One region of the Streptosporangium sp. LJ11 genome, then DNA from elsewhere that is predicted to be linked to it. Evidence: riboswitches for the same ligand, from Rfam matches in the RefSeq annotation. Region 1 holds a riboswitch; the other holds the start of a gene.
The links. Region 1 has a riboswitch for cobalamin ahead of metE (5-methyltetrahydropteroyltriglutamate--homocysteine S-methyltransferase). Riboswitches for the same ligand answer to the same signal wherever they lie in the genome.
Positions count from the first base shown of each region.

Region 2: it holds a riboswitch for cobalamin, as region 1 does, so the genes downstream of both, ACTOQ3_RS20070 (CbtB domain-containing protein) here and metE (5-methyltetrahydropteroyltriglutamate--homocysteine S-methyltransferase) in region 1, are expected to answer to the same signal.

Region 1 covers NZ_JBPXMB010000017.1:125,944-133,006, reverse strand. Annotated here, with positions in the region: gene ACTOQ3_RS24945 (SAM-dependent methyltransferase) at 1-618, opposite strand, end outside; gene metE (5-methyltetrahydropteroyltriglutamate--homocysteine S-methyltransferase) at 913-3,138, opposite strand; cobalamin riboswitch at 3,249-3,459, opposite strand; gene ACTOQ3_RS24935 (NUDIX hydrolase) at 3,645-4,379, shown strand; gene ACTOQ3_RS24930 (5'-methylthioadenosine/S-adenosylhomocysteine nucleosidase family protein) at 4,376-5,494, shown strand; gene ACTOQ3_RS24925 (hypothetical protein) at 5,563-7,063, shown strand, end outside.
Region 2 covers NZ_JBPXMB010000013.1:28,587-35,649, forward strand. Annotated here, with positions in the region: gene ACTOQ3_RS20055 (magnesium chelatase subunit D family protein) at 1-1,901, opposite strand, end outside; gene ACTOQ3_RS20060 (histidine phosphatase family protein) at 1,898-2,461, opposite strand; gene ACTOQ3_RS20065 (CbtA family protein) at 2,458-3,195, opposite strand; gene ACTOQ3_RS20070 (CbtB domain-containing protein) at 3,203-3,397, opposite strand; adenosylcobalamin (AdoCbl) riboswitch at 3,415-3,548, opposite strand; gene dop (depupylase/deamidase Dop) at 3,673-5,190, opposite strand; gene ACTOQ3_RS20080 (acyltransferase family protein) at 5,278-6,435, opposite strand; gene arc (proteasome ATPase) at 6,690-7,063, opposite strand, start outside.

The DNA.
Region 1 (7,063 bases):
GCGGCCGTACAGCTCCTGGCCCTTCTTCGCCAGGTCTCCGGTCAGCTCGCCGGGGTGGCCGTGGGAAATGGCCACGTAGCTGCCGGACACCAGCGGGCGACGGATCTCGGCGATGATGCCGGCCGCCTCCTCGTCGTCGGGGATGAAGTGCAGGACGGCCAGCAATAACACTCCCACCGGCTGGGTGAAGTCCAGGTAGTCGTGGACCGTGGGGTGCCGCAGCAGGGCGGCCGGGTCGCGGATGTCGGCCGGGACGACCACCGTGCCGGGGTTGTCGGCGAGCAGCGCGCGAGCATGGACGAGCACCACGGGATCGTTGTCGACGTAGACCACCCGTGAGCTCGGCGCCGCGCGCTGGGCCACCTGATGAACGTTCTCCTGCGTCGGCAACCCGGCGCCGATGTCGAGGAACTGGCGGACGCCCGCGTCGACGAGGGTGCGCACGGCCCGGCTCAGGAAGGCACGGTTGGCCCTGGCGTTCTCGCGCGCGTTCGGCACGGACTGGAGCACCATATCGGCGGCTTCACGATCCGAGGCGAAGTGGTCCTTGCCGCCCAGCAGGTAGTCGTATATGCGTGCCGCGCTCGGCACGGTCAAGTCCACGCCCGGTATATCCATGGACGAAAGGTTAATGAATCAAGCTCCTTCATCGGCGTTTTTCGCGCAAAGGCTGGACATCGGTCCCCGGCCGCCCGAGCGAGGTCTGCGCGCTCGCCAGGAGTCAGCCGTTCCGGCATGCACGACCTCGGCCGAACGTAGAGGCGCTCGATCAACGATCTTCTGCACCGGCCCGCCTGGCGACGCCGCGACGCAGGACCCCGGCAAGCCACGAGACCGGCCCCTGCCTCCGAGGCTCGATCATGTGGCTGAAGCTCCTCACCCCAGCCACATGATCGAACCTCTGAACCGGCTCTAGACCGCTTCCGCGCGGACACGCAGGGCAGCCTCGACCATGTTCCTGAGGCTGGCCTCCGTCTCCGGGTAGTCGCGGGTCTTCAGGCCGCAGTCGGGGTTGACCCAGAGCAGGGCCGGATCCACCGAGGCCGCGGCCGTACGCAGGGCGGCCTCGATCTCCCCGACCGAGGGCACCCTGGGCGAGTGGATGTCCCACACGCCGGGCCCGATGCCGCGCGCGTAGCCGAAGGCGCGCAGGTCGTCCAGGAGTTCCATCCGGGAGCGGGCCGCCTCGACGCTGGTCACGTCGGCGTCCAGGTCGCCGATCGCGCCGATGATCTCTCCGAACTCCGAATAGCACATGTGGGTGTGGATCTGCGTGCTGTCGGCCACCCCGCTGGTGGCCAGCCGGAACGCGGCGACCGCCCACTCCAGGTATGCCTCGTGGTCGGCCCGCCGCAGCGGCAGCAGCTCCCGCAGCGCGGGCTCGTCGACCTGGATGATCCTGATGCCCGCCGCCTCAAGATCGCGGATCTCGTCGCGCAACGCCAGCGCCACCTGCCTGGCGGTCTCGCCCAGTGGCTGGTCGTCGCGGACGAACGACCAGGCCAGCATGGTCACCGGGCCGGTGAGCATGCCCTTGACCGGCTTCTTCGTCCGCGACTGCGCGTAGGAGGCCCAGCGCACCGTCATCGGCTCGGGACGGGAGACGTCGCCGAACAGGATCGGCGGGCGGACGTAGCGGCTGCCGTACGACTGCACCCAGCCGTGCTCGGTGGCGGCGTAGCCCTCCAGCATCTCGGCGAAGTACTGGACCATGTCGTTACGCTCGGGCTCGCCGTGCACCAGCACGTCCAGGCCGATGTCCTCCTGCAGCGCGATGACGCGGTCGATCTCGGCCTCCATCCTGCGCTCGTACCCGGCCCTGTCGATGTCGCCCGAGCGCATGGCGGCGCGGGCCTGGCGCACCTCGCCGGTCTGTGGGAAGGAGCCGATGGTGGTGGTGGCCAGCGGCGGCAGGCCCAGGTCGGCGTTCTGCACGGCGAGCCGCTCGGCGTGCGGGGCGCGCGGGCTGCCCTCGCCCAGGGCATCCAGCCTGGCTCGCACCCGGGGGTTGAGGAACCGCTCGACGGTCCTCTCCCCCGCGACGACCTCCTCGCCGTTCAGCGCCCGGCCGATCCGTACGACCTCGTCGACCTTCTGCCTGGCGAAGGCCAGCCGCTCGCGCAGCCGCGGGTCCAGCGAGGTCTCGGCGTCCAGGTCGAGCGGGACGTGCAGCAGCGAGCAGGAGGTGCTCACCACCAGCCGGTCGCTCAGGCCGAGCAGCGCGGCGCAGGTCGCCAGCGCCTTCGCGATGTCGGTACGCCAGACGTTGCGGCCGTCGACGACCCCGGCGACGAGGGTCTTGCCGGGCAGCCCACCGGCGGCGGCCAGCGCCTCCAGGTTGCCGGGCGCCGAGACGAAGTCCAGGCCGACGGCCTCGACCCGGCTGCGGGCCAGGATCTCCAGTGCGGGCCCGATCTCGCCGAAGTAGGTGGCCACCAGCAGCCGGGGGCGGCTGCTGAGCTCCCCCAGCCGCGCGTAGGCCCGGCGCAGCGCGGCCAGCTCCTCCTCCGTATGGTCGGCGGCCAGTACCGGCTCGTCCAGCTGCACCTCGGCCACCCCCGCCGCGGCCATCCGCTCCAGCAGCTCGGCGTAGGTCTCCAGCAGGCCGTCCAGCAGCCGCAACGGCGCGAAGCCGGGCTCGGTGGACTTGGCCAGCAGCAGGAACGACAGCGGCCCGACCAGCACCGGCCGGGTCTCGACGCCCAGCCGCCGCGCTTCGGCGTACTCGGCCAGCGGCTTGCTCCAGTCGAGCCGGAACCGGGTCTCGGGGCCCACTTCCGGAACCAGGTAGTGGTAGTTGGTGTCGAACCACTTGGTCATCTCCAGCGGTGCGACCCCCTCGGCGCCGCGGGCCATCGCGAAGTACGGGTCCGCGGCACCGGAAAACCGCTCGGGCACCGCGCCCACCATGACGGTGGTGTCCAGCACGTGGTCATACAAGGAGAAGGTGTTGGACGGCACCGCGTCCAGCCCCGCCTCCGACAGCTTCCGCCACACTCCTTGCCGCAACCCGGCGGCCGTCTCCTGCAAGCCGGCGGCGTCGACCCGCCCGGCCCAGTGATCCTCCGTCGCCCGCTTCACCTCGCGACGGCCCCCGATACGGGGATAACCCAAAACGGTCGTGGTGACCTTGCTCATGGCGTCCTTCCCTCGGCTCATGCCATGCCGACCCACGGCCACACGGAAGGAACACCCAGGAAAAACCCATCCCAGGCCCTCCCACGAGACCACGGATCACCGCACACCGGACGGCGCACGAGCGGCTGGCAGGTCTTCGGACTCGCGGGCATCACACACACTCCTACTGACCGTCGCTTCCCAGATGACACGCACCCAGTGCCGATGACGGCGTTCGTTCCCACTCACCGCTGCGGGGCAGTCCCGGAATCACACCGGGTTCCCTCTTACGACTCCCGACACCAACACGGCACCGGGAGAACCAACCGCGCCACGAGCATAACCCGCCCCCACCCCCACCGGACCGGGACGCCACCCAGCGGATCGATGAGGCAGGGATCACCTTCGATCACCCGGCCGCGCGCTCATCCCCATCAGCGTGAAGTAACCCTCAGCGGACCGTGGCTGTCTAGAACTAACCATTGCGCTACTTTCTGTCAAAGTGACAGAAATCTAATGTCGCCTCCATGAGCGATGACCGATGGGAGCCACCAGCCGTCCTGCTCGCCGTTGACCTGGTGATCCTTACCTTGCGCGAATCGCGCCTGCACGTGCTCCTCGTCGAGCGTGGCATCGAGCCGTGCAAGAGTGCCCAAGCTCTGCCAGGCGGCTTCCTTCAGCATTCGGGAGAGAGCCTCATCGAGGCGGCTCACCGGGAGCTGGCGGAGGAGGCCGACCTGGATGTCGAGACACTCCGCCTTGAGCAACTCGGCGTCTATGACGACCCTGGCCGTGACCCTCGCGGCCGGGTGGTGAGCGTTGCCTATCTGGCCATCGCCCCTCGGCTGCCCGAGCCGATCGCCGGGACCGACGCCGCCCGCGCAGGCTGGCAATCCACCGACCGGGTGCTTTCCGGAGCGTTGAAGCTCGCTTTCGACCACCGGCACATCGTCGCGGACGGCGTCGAGCGCGCCCGCGTCAAGCTTGAGCATTCCGCACTCGCCACAGCCTTCTGCAGGCCGACCTTCACGATCACCGATCTCCAGGACGTGTACGAGGCGGTATGGGGGATGCCACTCGACCCCCGCAACTTCTACCGCAAGGTCCAGAAGACCGAGGGCTTCATCGTCTCTGCCGGTTCGGCACGGAAGGCCGCGACCGGACGACCGGCTCGGCTGTTCAAAGCCGGCCCTCGCGATGTTCTGAACCCCCCGATGATCCGGCCCACCGACTCGCCAAACGGAAAGGAACCAACGCAGTGAGCCTCGTCGTGATCCTCACCGCACTAGACCTGGAATACCAGGCGATCCGAGAGAAGCTGATCAACCCGCGCCTGCACCGACACCCGCAAGGCACCCGCTTTGAGGTGGGCCGACTGGCGGACGGGCGATCCCGGGTGGCCCTCGCCCACGTCGGCAAGGGCAATCACTCCGCGGCGGTGCTCACCGAACGCGCCATCGCCGAATTCCAACCGGCCGCTCTCCTGTTCGTGGGTGTGGCCGGCGCGCTGCATCCGGACATCGCTCTCGGAGATGTGGTGGTGGCCACGCACATTTACGCCTTCCACGGTGGGACCAGCGAGGATGACCGCTTCAGGAGCCGTCCCCGCGTCTGGGAGACCTCGCACGCCGCCGAGCAGATCGCCCAGCACCTGTGCCGCAGCGGTGCCTGGGGCAAGGATCTCGATTCCCGCCCGGATGTGCACTTCGGGCCGATCGCCGCAGGAGAAGTGGTCCTGAACTCCCGGCTCTCCTCACACGCCCGCTGGATTCGCGACAACTACAACGACGCGCGGGCGATCGAGATGGAAGGCGCAGGCGTGGCGCAGGCCGGGCAGCTGAACCGAGCGCTGCCGGTGGTCGTGATCCGGGGCATCAGCGACCGAGCCGACGGCACCAAGGAGACCACGGATCGCGAACGGTGGCAGCAGCGGGCAGTCGCCAACGCGGCCGCGTTCGCCGCAGCTCTCGCCGAAGAACTGTCCACCGAAGAGCCCACGAGAAGGAGCTCCACCATGCCCGACACGACCAGGAACATCGCGAAGGGGAACGCTCGCGTGGGAGTGCAGGCAGGTACCGTACACGGCGGCATAAGGATCTCTCCCGAACCGTCCAGACCGACGGACCTGCCCGAAGCGCTGCTCTCCTTCCGCACCCGGCTCCAGCAGGCACGGGCGGCGGAACGTTTGGACGAGGTGACCTACAAGGCGGCGGAAGCGGAACTCGCCGTGGCCGACCAAGCGCTGAACACGGAGACGCCGGACCGGAAGAACATGCTGACGCTGGCGCTCAAGAAACTACGCGGACTCGTCGGTGATGTGGCCGAGCTGGCGGCGGAGCTGACAGTCATCATCGCCCTTGCCCAGGCCCTGTCATGACAGAACCCGGGCACCACGGCGGCAACGTGGCCGCGGGTTCCGCTCAAGTCGGAGTGCAGGCCGGGACGGTGCACGGCGATGTCGTTTACATGACGACACCACAGGACTCACCGGAGACCAAATTCCGGACGGGTGTCTCCTTCCTGCAGGGGCGCATGCCGAAACAGGCCCGGCAGCTCATCCGCGAGGCAATGACCGACTACACCACCAACGAGGTCTGCTTCTACTGGCTCCTCGCCATGGTGAGCGGCCGGACCCGGCACGAGTTGAACAAAGACGAGACCGTCCAGCTAAGAGACAGGAGCGCCATCCTTCGGCTCTCGGGCGAGGACGCGTGGCGGGACGGCGTACGGATCATCGACCGTCTCCTGGAGTCGGCCGGTAAGGCCGAGGCGGACATCCGCGTTGTGGTCAAAGAGCTCGACGCGCTACGCGAACCGCAACGCGGCCTGATCCTGGAGCACTTGGAGCTGTACCTCGACGGCCCGATCGAGGACCATCTGTGGCACCGGGCGCTGTCGAAAGCCAAAACGGACCAGATGGCCAGCGACCGGGAAGATCGAATCTGGAAATTCTTCCATCCCGTGCCAGCCGTCCCCTTGCCTCGAGAGCCGCGGCCATCCGGCATCCCTCTGGGGACCTGGGTCCAAACCGTAACGACGACGGCTGTGCTTCTCGTGACGACAGCCCATCTCGGCTATCTGGTCCTGAGGAGCGGCAGCGTTCCCTCGATGCTCGCCTACCTGCTGGCTGTCACCGGCGCCTTCGTCGGCGTACGGAACGCTGTGGACTGGCGCTTTCGTGTCGTACGCTGCCACGCCAAGAACAGGGAGTATTTAGGGTTCGCGACCGGTACACCGCCTGGCGGCTTTGCGAAGAGGGCGAAGCACCGGATAGACCACTACTTCGCCATATACCTTCCGTCCGGCGTGGACCGAGACGCCTGGCTGGCACAGACCAAGGGGATCCGCGGGAGCCTCTGTGAGGAGATCGCTGAGGTTTACGCAGGGATCCCGGGCGGAGTCGAGAAGGTCGCCTGGCTTATCCGGCACCGAGCGAGCGACGTCAGCACCCGCCACAGGAAAGGCACACTGTGGAATTACCGCGAGGAACTCGCGACGCCTCGGCGAACAAAGACGCTGGCGATCCTCGGACTTGCCACCCTCACAGGTGGGGGAGGTTTGGCCACGAGCGGTGCAGCGCTGATCGACCCTCTGCGGACGATCGGCATGATGCTCGTCCTACTGATCGCTGGGTGGATCGGCGTCCGCACGGGGCTGCACATCGTCCTGGAGCGCCGCCGGTACGCCGCCGACAGAATTGAAAACCTCCGAACCTGGGAGGCCGACAAGATGGCTCTGGCTCGATGGCGCGCGAAGCTGGCCAACAAGCCCTCCGACAAGGAGATGGCCGCCTGGCTGGACTGCGACCGGAAAGTGCTCCTAGAAGAGGCTCTGCGCCACTATCGGTTGACCATGAGCGGCGTCATCGCCTACGCCTTCATCGAAGCGCCCGCTCCGTCGAGCGCACGCGCGCGGGTACGCAACGGGCCATGGCGCTACAAGAGAT
Region 2 (7,063 bases), on a different contig from region 1:
ACGGAGGAGGTCGGCGGCAGGACCAGGTCGGCGCGGGCGCCGCGGAAGGTGACGAGCCCCACCTTGTCGCGGCGCTGGTAGGCGTCGAGGAGCAGGCCGAGCACCGCTGTCTTGACCGCCCGCATGCGCTGCCTGGCGGCCATGGAACCGCTCGCGTCCACCACGAACAGCACTAGGTTGCCCTCACGGCCCTCGCGGACCGCCTCCCTGAGGTCGCCGCGCCGCAGCAGCAGGCCCGGCCCGCTCCTGCCCCGCGCGACCTGGTGCGGGGCGGCGGCGCCGACGGTGGCCCGCAGGTGGAGGGAGCCGGTGTGGCCCTCGGGGACCCGGGCCCCCGTGGTACGGCCCAGGGGTGTCCTGGCGCGCGACCGGCGCCCCGGGGCTCCGGAGCCGACCCCGGGGACGGTGAACAACCTGGTCCTGCCCCCGGGCTCGGCGTCGAAGGTCCGCTCGCGGGCCGGTGCTCCCCCGGCGGTCTCCGGCGGTTCACCGGGATCCGCGGCGGGGGCGGGCTCCCGCGTCCCGGGGCCGGGACCGCCCGGGACGTCCGGGACCGCGGGCCGGGAGGCCTCCCTGTCGTCGCGGCCGCCGGGAACGCCCGGGTCACCCGAGTCGCCCACCTCGTCCGGGGTGGCGTCCCCGGCCTCGGGGCCGCCGTCGGGCGCGGGCCCGTCCGGATCGGTGCCCCCGGGGCCGCCGGAGTCGTCCGGGCCCTCGGGGTCGCCGGGGTCGCCGGGGTCGTCGGGGATCTGGTCCAGGAGATCCTGGAGCCTGGACTCGTCCAGGCCCGGCGCGTCGAAGGGGTCGCGGCGGCGGCGGTGCGGGAGCGCGAGCCTGGCCGCCTCCCGTACGTCGTCGGCGGTGACGGAGGTGCGGCCCTGCCAGGCGGCGTGCGCGATCGCCGCACCGGCGGTGACCAGGTCGGCCCGGAGCCCGTCCACCTCGAACCCCGCGCAGACGGTGGCGATCCTGAGCAGTGCCGCGTCCGGCAGGACGACCTGGGGAACCCTGGCACGAGCCTCGGCGATGCGCGCGGCCAGTGCCCGCTCCTCGCCCGCCCAGGCGGCGGCGAAGGCGTCGGGATCGGCCTCGAAGGCCAGGCGGCGCCGGACCACGTCCACCCGCTGGGACGGTTCCCGCGAGGCCCGGACCTCCACGGTCAGCCCGAAGCGGTCGAGCAGCTGCGGGCGCAGTTCCCCCTCCTCGGGGTTCATCGTCCCGACCAGCAGGAACCGGGCGGCGTGCCGTACCGACACCCCCTCGCGCTCGACGTAGCAGGTGCCGAGGGCGGCGGCGTCGAGCAGCAGGTCCACCAGGTGGTCGTGCAGGAGGTTGACCTCGTCGACGTACAGGACGCCCCGGTGGGCGCTCGCCAGGAGGCCGGGTTCGAAGGTTTTCACGCCCTCGGTGAGGGCTCGCTCGATGTCGAGGGAGCCGACGAGGCGGTCCTCGGAGGCGCCGACGGGCAGTTCGACGAGGCGGGCGGGCCGCGCTCCACCGGGCCGCACGGTGCCGGACCGGGCTCCGCCGGACCGGGTTCCGCCGGGCTGAACGGTGGCGGGCGGGGTGGGCCGGTCGCCCGGTTCGGTACGGCCATCGTGCGGCCCGTCCGGGCAGCCGGGGTCGGGGGCGGCGGGGTCGCAGGAGAAGCGGCAGCCGGTCACCACCTCGACGGGCGGCAGGAGCGCGGCCAGCGCCCGCACGACCGTGGACTTGGCGGTGCCCTTCTCCCCCCTGACCAGCACTCCCCCGACGCGGGGGGAGACCGCGTTGAGGATCAGCGCGAGTTTCAGGTCCTCCAGCCCCACGATCGCGGTGAAGGGATAGCGGGAGTCACGCACCTTCGGGTTCTCCTGTCCGTCTCGTCGAATCAAAGGGTCGCCGGGCGCTCTGACCGTCATGGGAGGTAGCTGAGCCGCCAGCGCCCGCCGCGCCCGGTGAGCGTCACGCGGGCCAGCGGCGCGACGTCGACGCGCCAGAAGGCCTGGGCGGGGGCGCCGAGGGCGTGGACGACCGCGGCGCGGATGACCGCCGGGTGGGTGACCGCGACGGCCCTGCCGGGGGCGCGGACGGCGAGCCAGCCGGACACCCTGGCCAGGAGCGCGGTGACCGGCTCCCCGCCGTGCGGCGCCGCGCCGGGGTCGCCGAGCCAGGAGGCGAGCGCCTCGGGTTCCGCGGCCTCGACCTCGCCGAGCGTCATCCCGCTCCAGCGGCCGTAGTCGCAGTCGGCCAGCAGCGGGTCGTGCTCGGCCCGCAGGCCGAGCGCCGCCGCCGTCTGGACGCAGCGCAGTTCGGCGGGGCAGGCCGCGGGACCCGGGCCGAGGTCCCGCGCCATCCCCTCGGCCCGGCGCAGGCCGCGTTCGTCGAGTGGTTCGTCACCCGGGAACGCGGCCCGTACCGTCGCCGAGGTGGAGGCGTGGCAGACCAGGAGCAGGCGGGTGACCCCCGAGGGGGTCGTCACACCGGGCCGCGCCTGCGGGCGGCGAAGGCGAACAGCGCGCCGACGCCGGCCCAGAAGACCACCTGGGTCCCCATGGAGGCGACCCGGAAGTCCCACAGGAGGTCGGCGGGGAAGCCCCGGGGCACCTCCGAGATCTTCGGCATGAGGATCCAGGCCGCGACGACGGGGACCAGGAAGGTGGCACCCGCCGACAGCCAGCGCACCCACGGTTCGCTCCGCGAGGCGTAGCGGTGGGCGGCGGTGCCGGCGGCGACCGCGAGGATCCCGATGACCACCGCGACCAGGTAGAGCACGGTGCGCCGGCCGATGGTCTCCGGGTCACCGACGGCCGGCGGGTTGGCGGGATATTTCATGAACGGGATGAGGACGATGGCGATGAACGCCGCGGCTGCGAGGGTGACCGCGAGCACCGGCTCCGATCGGGGTCCCGCCCGGCCGCGTACGGCCGCGTAGACGAGGGAGAACAGGCCCCCGACCGCCAGGCCGTACAGGCCGAGGGCGAGGAAGAGCCCGAAGCGCTGCCCGCCCCTGCTGACCAGGGCCTCCTCGTCGTGGGAGTGGGCCGCTGCCCCGGTGTCGTCGTGTGATCCGGCCGGGGAGGCGGCCGCGGCCGCCTCCTCCAGCGCGATGGCCTGGTCGATGCGCGGTTCGCCGACGGTGTAGGCGAAGACGGCCGCGAGCAGCCCTGCGAGCAGTCCGACGACGAGGCCCCGGACGATGAGTTTGGTGATCACCTGTGGCTCAGTGGCACGGCACGCCGAGCAGGTGACGCCCGTCGTGCATGAGTTCGTGCAGGTAGTTCCCCGCCTGTGAGATCGCTCCCTGGTCGAAGGTGACCAGGTAGGCGAGGAGCAGCAGCACCGGTACGGCGAGCAGCCAGCGGGTGAGCGAGGGCCATGGGATGGGCTGGGTGTGCGGTGCCGAGATCTGGCTCACGGCCACCTCCTCCGGGATTGACGCGTCCCTTTTCGTAGGTCGGTGGCGGCCGAGTGTGACCTGGCTTCCGGCTTCTGAGAGCCGGTTACAGTGGCGCGACCGCACCGGAGTTTCACCGGATTTCCCTCGCACCGCCACAAAACACCCGGAACGTATCCCGGTTCTCCGTCCCCCGTCAATCCGGGTGTCCGGTTTGACGGGCTCGGGCCGTCACGGGGTCCGGGCATGACGAGGGGGGAGGTGGCCAGGCCTGGCCACCTCCCCCCTCGCGGGAGTCACTGTTCGCCGGTCAGCGCCGTCACCAGCTCCGCGGCGGTACGGCAGCGGTCGAACAGCTCGCCCACGTGGGCCTTGGTGCCGCGCAGCGGCTCAAGGGTGGGGACGCGCTGCAGCGACTCACGGCCGGGGATGTCGAAGATGACCGAGTCCCAGGAGGCCGCGGCCACCGACTCGCTGTACTGGCTCAGGCAGCGGCCGCGGAAGTAGGCCCGGGTGTCGTTGGGCGGCACCTCGATGGCCCGCTGGACCTCTTCCTCGGTGACCAGGCGCTGCATGCGGCCCCGGGCGACCAGCCGGTTGTAGAGCCCCCGGTCGGGGCGGATGTCGGAGTACTGGAGGTCGACGAGCTGCAGGCGCGGGTGCGACCAGGGAAGGCCGTCACGGGTGCGGTAGCCCTCCAGGAGCTCCAGCTTGGCCACCCAGTCGAGCTCCCTGGACAGCTGCATCGGGTCCTCCGCCAGGCGGGTGAGGACCGACTCCCAGCGCTCCAGGATGTCCTTGGTGGGCTCGTCCAGGCCGTTGGCGCTGCGCTCCTCGGCGTACTTGCGGGCGAGCTCCAGGTATTCCATCTGCAACTGCACCGCGGTCAGCTTGCGGCCGTCGCGCATGGAGATCTCGTACTTGAGCGTGGGGTCGTGCGAGACCGCGCGCAGGGCCTGGACGGGGTTGTCCACGGCCAGGTCGCGGGTGAAGTAGTTGTCCTCGATCATGGCCAGGACGAGCGCGGTCGACCCCAGCTTCAGGTAGGTCGAGATCTCCGACATGTTGGCGTCGCCGATGATGACGTGCAGGCGGCGGTATTTCTCCGGGTCGGCGTGGGGCTCGTCCCGGGTGTTGATGATCGGCCGCTTGAGCGTCGTCTCCAGGCCCACCTCGACCTCGAAGAAGTCGGCCCGCTGGCTGATCTGGAAGCCCTCGCCCCGGGAGTCCTGGCCGATGCCGACCTTGCCCGCGCCGGTGACGACCTGCCGGGAGACGAAGAACGGCGTCAGGTGCCTGACGATGTCGGCGAACGAGGTGGCCCGGCGCATGAGGTAGTTCTCATGGCAGCCGTAGGAGGCGCCCTTGTTGTCGGTGTTGTTCTTGTAGAGCTGGATCGGGGCGTTGGCCGGCATCGCCGAGGCGCGGACCGCCGCGTCGTGCATCACCCGCTCGCCCGCCTTGTCCCAGATCACCGCCGCCCTGGGATTGGTGCACTCGGGCGTGGAGTATTCGGGGTGGGCGTGGTCGACGTACAGCCGGGCCCCGTTGGTGAGGATCACGTTCGCCAGGCCGAGGTCCTCGTCGGTCAGCTGGCTCTGGTCGGCCACCTCCCGCGCGAGGTCGAACCCCCGTGCGTCCCGCAGCGGGTTCTCCTCCTCGAAGTCCCATCGCGCGCGCCGAGCCCTCGCGGCCGAGGCCGCCAGATAGGCGTTCACGACCTGAGAGGAGGTCACCATCGCGTTGGCCCCCGGCTGTCCGGGCACGGAGATGCCGTACTCGGTCTCGATGCCCATCACCCGCCGTACCGTCATGCGCACCCTCTGTTCGTCAGGGACTGATTCTCTCCGTGGTATCTATTCCCGACCCTAGACCCTTCACTATGCCCGGTGGTCGGACAGTTATGGCACCGAAGCCTTTTCGCCCGTTGCGAGGGGGATCGAGGAGAGCGCGGGGAGCTGTGACGGGGACGGGGATGCGGCCCTTCTCCGCCTCCTGGACTTGACGAACTCCTGAAGCGGGCGCTCGGCCAACCGGTACACCAGGTAGGAGAACGCCATCGCGGCCAGCACGGTGACCAGCGCGGTCAGCGGGGGCGGCAGCACGTCCCGCAGGGCGGGGACGATCAGGACCGCGGCCGGGGTGTGGAACAGGTAGAGCGGGTAGGTGAGCGCGCCCAGGACGACCAGGCCGCGCCAGCGCAGCCACCCCAGCCAGCCGAGCGCCACCATCGCCATGAGCACGTAGAAGCCGATCACGGTGGCGACCACGGCCCACTCGGGCACGGGCATCGCGGCGTAGCCGACGTTCTCGATCCGCCCGGCCACCCGGTCGATCGCCGCGTTCACCGCCAGGCCGCCGCTGATCCCGGCGAGGCACCACAGGACGAGCCTGGGGCCGAACTTCGTCATCAGGAAGAACGCCATGCCGCCGACGAAGTACGCCGCGTACTTGGGCATGACCACCAGGTCCACCCAGGCCTCCTCGCTCCCGGCGAAGAACCCGGCCGCCAGCAGCCAGACGCCCATGAAGGCCAGGCAGCGGTTGAGCGTCACCCCGGCGATCACCAGGATCGAGATCAGCACGTAGAAGCGGAGCTCCACCCACAACGACCAGTAGACGCCGTTGGCGTCGTAGACGCCGAGGGCCCGCTGGAGCATCGTGAGGTTGATCCCGTACTCGCCGAGGCTGAGCTTGGGGTCCAGGGCCGTGGCGGCGGTCAGCCCGTAGACCGCGGCGGTGACGGCCACGCTGACCCAGTAGGCGGGAAAGAGCCGCACCAGCCGGGAGAGGGCGAACGCCCCCAGGCCCCGCCCCCAGATGCTCATCAGGATCACGAAGCCGCTGATCATGAAGAACAGCTCGACGCCGAGGATGCCGAGCCCGGAGATGGTGGAGATCGCCGGGAACAGCTCGGCCGGGCGGTCGCCCCACACCGAGGCGAAGGCGATGAAGTAGTGGAAGGCGAGCACCGCCATGGCGGCGAGGAAGCGCAGGAGGTCGAGCTCGGCGAGGCGGCCGCCTCCCCGAGGCGCCTCGCGGGGGCCCGCGCCGTTCACCGGGCGGCCGGGCCGGAATGTTCACGCACGCCACTTGGACGGCGTCTCGATCATTCGGGTTCCCCGTGACGGCCGTCTATTTCCGTTCCCTTCAGGGACGGGTGTGAAAGGAGATACGGACTCGCAAGGACGAAAATGGATAAAACCGGACAAAGTTTATCAACTGCCGAACGCCCGCGCCATCGACGAGGGTTTTCGGGAAGACGCCGGCGGCGCGGCCCCCGGGAGGGGGCCGCGCCGCCGGTCACACGTGGTTACAGGTACTGACCGGTGTTGGCCACCGTGTCGATGGAGCGCCCGGCCTCGGTGCCCTGCTTGCCCGTCACGAGGGTGCGGATGTAGACGATCCGCTCGCCCTTCTTGCCGGAGATGCGGGCCCAGTCGTCGGGGTTGGTGGTGTTGGGCAGGTCCTCGTTCTCGGAGAACTCGTCCACGCAGGCCGCCAGAAGGTGCTGGATCCGCAGGCCCTTCTGCCCGGTCTCCAGGAACTGCTTGATCGCCATCTTCTTGCCGCGGTCGACGATGTTCTGGATCATCGCGCCGGAGTTGAAGTCCTTGAAGTACAGGACCTCCTTGTCGCCGTTGGCGTAGGTCACCTCGAGGAAGCGGTTCTCCTCGCTCTCGGTGT